DNA from 2 places in the Bacillus sp. OTU2372 genome. Region 2 is predicted to be linked to the other one. Evidence: riboswitches for the same ligand, from Rfam matches in the RefSeq annotation. Region 2 holds a riboswitch; the other holds the start of a gene.
What was found. A riboswitch is a leader RNA that binds a small molecule or an ion and turns the genes downstream of it on or off. The one in region 2 is predicted to bind cyclic di-AMP.
Positions count from the first base shown of each region.

Region 1: linked by a shared signal. The riboswitch ahead of AAHB15_RS29730 (hypothetical protein) and the one ahead of AAHB15_RS25085 (APC family permease) in region 2 are both predicted to bind cyclic di-AMP.

Region 1 covers NZ_JASATK010000053.1:490-2,901, reverse strand. Annotated here, with positions in the region: gene AAHB15_RS29735 (APC family permease) at 1-717, opposite strand, end outside; gene AAHB15_RS29730 (hypothetical protein) at 754-1,323, opposite strand; cyclic di-AMP (ydaO/yuaA leader) riboswitch at 1,543-1,680, opposite strand; gene AAHB15_RS29725 (CBO0543 family protein) at 1,881-2,412, opposite strand, start outside.
Region 2 covers NZ_JASATK010000025.1:12,477-14,888, reverse strand. Annotated here, with positions in the region: gene AAHB15_RS25085 (APC family permease) at 1-974, opposite strand, end outside; cyclic di-AMP (ydaO/yuaA leader) riboswitch at 1,179-1,314, opposite strand; gene AAHB15_RS25080 (hypothetical protein) at 1,512-1,985, opposite strand; gene AAHB15_RS25075 (DUF1858 domain-containing protein) at 2,383-2,412, shown strand, end outside.

The sequences.
Region 1 (2,412 bases), on a different contig from region 2:
TTCGGGAACCGTGCCGAATGGAGGTGTGCTCGGTTGAACAAAACCATGCTTCACCTCGTCAAAAAAACCAGTAAAAACAAGTAATAACATACATGCCATGAACCCGAATGTAGGCCAAGCAAAAATTTTAGCAGACTCCGCAACCCCTCGAAGATTCACCATTAATAAGAGAAAAACACAGAGAATAGCAAGGACCGTTTCATATGGAGCAACTATGGGATAAGCTGAGACAATGGCTTCTAATGCAGCTGAGACAGAAACAGCTACCGTTAATATGTAGTCAACCAGCAATGAACTTGATGCAATTAAAGATACCCAACGTTGTTTAAAGTTATCTTTGGCAATGGCGTATGCCCCGCCTCCACTTGGATATGCCAGGATTCCCATGATATATGAGAGTATCAAGATGAACAATAATATAATAGTGGAAATGGTAATCGGTATGATATACCATTTTGCTTCGTTTCCTAACTTTACTAGTTCTGTAATTCCCGCTTCAGGGCCGTATGCTACGGATGAATAAAGGTCAGCAGAAAGAATAGGTAATGCAATATACCAAATTAACTTATTGTGCTGAGCGTGCAATTCTGCGGTTCTCATCGGTCTGCCGATTAATGCACGCTTAACACTGTTGAAATTCGAAATAGAAAACCAAATACCGAATACGGCGATTATAGCCAATAACAATTCAATAACTTGAGCTGGATGAGTCAAAATAGTTATTCCTTTCTAAGATAAAATGAGAACGATTACTTAGTATTGAAAAAAAGATATAGGTTCGGGACTTAATTTGATGTTATGCTCTAGATTTACTAAATTAATAAATTTTTTTATATCCTCTTGAGTTTCACAAATCTGTATGTGTTCAATCCAAATTGCAAATTGTTTTTTTTGTATACAGGTTAGAACCATAGGGAAATTATTGCTTGATTTTAAAACATACCATCCTTTTCTTAAATCTTTCAATGGCTTCCTCATAATAGAAATAACCTTCAGCATTCTTCTTTTAGACCAATTTTTTTTATCTTGCTCAATACGAATTAATTGATAAATTTCGTTCAGCACGTTTTTTTGTGACTTCATTTCGATTGTGGTATTAAATCCTGCCTCTTTTATAGCACGATGAATTTCTTTCTCACTGTCAGCAAACCAGAAGCCTAAAACATACCTTTTTTCGTTTACTATTTTCCAAACTGCACCAAATATTCGATACTTCATTGTATAAATATCAAGGTATCCTTTATGTAATCCAAAGTATGTTGGTACAGGAGTGTCTAGATAAAAGCGTAAATTACCAAAATTAAGATAAAAAGGTTCACTCATAAGTACTTCTCTCCCAAAAAATGTTGAACAAGTAGTATAATCAATAAATATAGTTTTCCATTATTTAATTGATTAATCCGAATAAACCCAAAATGTTTTTACGTTGTTAAGCTAAGTCAACACCTCCAAATTGAGAGATAAAAATAAAAAAGCCCACAGTTAATTCAAGTTTGCCTTTTTGCAAAAAAACAAAAAAGCCCCTAAATTAGGCGGTCTTTAGACCTCCTTCGCTTTTGCCGACGAAGTTAGCTGACGGGTTAGGATGGCGAAAGAGTTAACATCCCTTCTACTAATCGTAGAATTAACCCCAAAAAATTGGGTCCTCCGTTCCCTTACGGGATTAGGCATTTTAAATTGTTTTTTATGTGCATGATATTACGCCGAACTTTTTAACTTGTAAAGAGTAAAATATAATCCCTTTTGAAATTTTTAAAATAAATTCTATCCATTCTTACTCTTCTTTGATTCATTATCTTTAACAAAACTGCTTCGTTTGCGGAACAAGAAAAGCGACTGTTCTATTGAACAATCGCCCTCGTTCTTGAAATTAGTATCATTTATTCTTTTCCTTTGAAATGTGACTCAATTAAATTAATTTTTTGAAGAACCACTTTTACAAATACTCCAATTAAAATATAAAACGGGACAGAGTATAAATGATTCCATTTAATTATTTTGTATATCCCAAGCCATTGAAAGATATTTTCTCCTATATATGAAGCAAAAAACGCATAGGTTATAGTTGCTAATATGTATTTTTTCCACATAGGAAATCTCTGATAAATCATACAATAAATAAAGGGAACAATAGATAAATCAGCAGGGGTAAATTCATCTCTTTCAAATGGTGTTAAAGTATATGGATATACCCAAAAACCTAGGGACATACCAATTTGATCAAAAATGAAAGCAAATCCTGCTGTAATCAGCCCAACCAGACTTATTTCTTTTAAACGAGTTTTATCGACAAATCTCCACCATAAAAACAATGGAAAAATAATAACAAAAATTTCAAACCACCACTGATATGTAAAAACCACTTCTTGAGTCCAGTAATCGAGCCACAACTTTCGGAGGTAGTCATAGGTC
Region 2 (2,412 bases):
AATATTGGAAAGCCATTAAAACTTGTATTTGCTGCTAAGGTTAAGATCATCATGGTCGAAATTTGGATAATATAATAAATTACTCCTCGTCCGAATGCGTCCTCTGCAACCATAGATAGAACGGTTTTTGTCCCTGTTGAGTCTGGGTGAATGTCATAGGCTTGGGAAAGGATTGTAACCCCGCCAAAAATAACGGCTAATAACACACCAAGTGTAAGCATAGTCCTTTTGGCGCTTCGCTGGGCTGGGTCTCGGAAGTTTGGTACAGCATTAGAAATAGCCTCAACACCAGTAACAGCAGAACAACCTGATGAAAAAGCCTTTAATAGCACAAACCAAGTTAATCCTGATGGTATGGCTGTTGGAATAGAGACCTGGTGTTCCGCTTGGACATTGTTAGTTAACCAGTCGAATAGCCCTTTTCCAACCAATATCAGCATACAAACTATAAATAAATAAGTAGGTAAGGCGAACACGTTACCAGATTCTGATGTCCCTCTTAGGTTCATCCAAACCATAAACCAAATAAAGATGATTCCAATGGGTACGATATATGGCAACCCAGCAGGAAACGCTGACGTAATCGCTAAAACTCCAGCTGAGATGGAAACCGCAACGGTTAAGGTATAGTCAATCAACAGGGAAACGCCAGCTAATCGCCCCCACATCATACCAAGGTTTTCTTTGGCAACCATATACGCTCCCCCACCTTGCGGATAGGCATCAATCACTTGTCTGTAACTCACAATCAGAATACTAATTAAAAGAATAATAGCCATCGCGATCGGCAGTGAAAAGGAAAAGGCAAACGCACCCACTGTGGCAAGTTCAAGCAAAATCATTTCGGTCCCATAAGCAACTGAGGACAGGGCATCCGATGAAAGAATCGGTAATGCCTTCCATATTGGCATTTTTTCTGCATCTACTTCACTGGATTTTAAAGGTCTGCCAAAAAGAAGTCTTTTAAATGTCATGGTTATTTCCTCCTGAAAGTTGCGGTCTATAAACATTTGATCGTTGTGTTTTTGAGATTTTGATAATTTATTCCCTTTTTGTACTTATATACACCCCCAAACTATCAATCTTTTAAATTCTTAGAAAAAATAAAAAGACCACAATATTAAAGAAGCCTTTTTTGAAAAAAACAAAAAAAGCACCTTTAAAAAAGGTGGTCTCTTGACCTCCTTCGCTTTAGCCGACGAAGTTAGCTGACGGGTAGGATGGCGAAGAAGAAAACATCCCTTCTACAAATGTAGAATTAACCCCAAAAAATTGGGTCCTCCGTTCCCTTATGGGATTTGGCAGTTATTTTATTTTTCTTATGTACAAGATAATACTCCCAATAAGGTAAATTGTAAAGGGATAATGAGGAGATGGAATTTATATTGTCCGAAATAAAAACAACAGCCACCACACTGGATAGATTGGAGCAAAAGAAGAGAAAAAGGGACGATTAAAGCCACAAGTTATTATTTCTTGTGGCTCTTTATTTTTATATTAATATTCTCCTATTATTTGTAACTTCTTATAATATCCGCCACTGTGGTCTTCATAGCACATATCACAGTTTTCTTGTATCGTGCCGCAATAAGTAAGACTCTAATTTGTTCGGAACGCGATAGATTTTTAAAACGGGGCTCTTGTTTCAAAAAGGATCGAACAATGGACCAGCTAGGGGGGAATAACGGAAAATCATCTAGGGGTTGTTTGTTTCGTATACGATGAAGCCACGATACCATTCGAGGGGAATTACTTTTATCAACTATACAAGGTGCATAAATGTTTTTGGTATGTTTTTTTATGGACTCAAATCGATCTTGACCGCTAACAATAATGTAACTGCCATCCTTCTTATTTTTTCTGACAACCAACACAAACATACAATCCCACATTAACCTCTGAAGTTTTTTAATGTGTTCTGTGATTTTCATCGATACATCAGGTTTGATTTTACTAAGAGGAATATACTGTATCGTGAATTTCATACTAAGCCCCCTCCTATTTTATACTTGCACCCTTCTCATTCTCATAAAAATTTGAAATTGGTCGTGGAACAACAATTTTGTAAATGCTGGGGGAATTTTCAAGATTTATTTATTTGTATGAAATAAACGCATGTCACATTCGAATTAAGTACGTATCATGCATTAGAATTTGATAAAAAATACAATTTGGAACATCAACACGTGTAGAAGATTTACAGGGGAATATTCTTCTCTTACTTTCCCTCAATATGTATCAGTTTGCTGAAGAAATTCACATAATTTTAACAACTGCGCTCATTTATTATTTTGTTTGTGATTCCAATCACAATTTTAAATGTATACCTGTGTTATATTCCTATTGAGAAGAGTTATCACCCTCTTTCAAGGAGTGAAAACAATGTCAAAAGTATTGAATATTCAACTACCC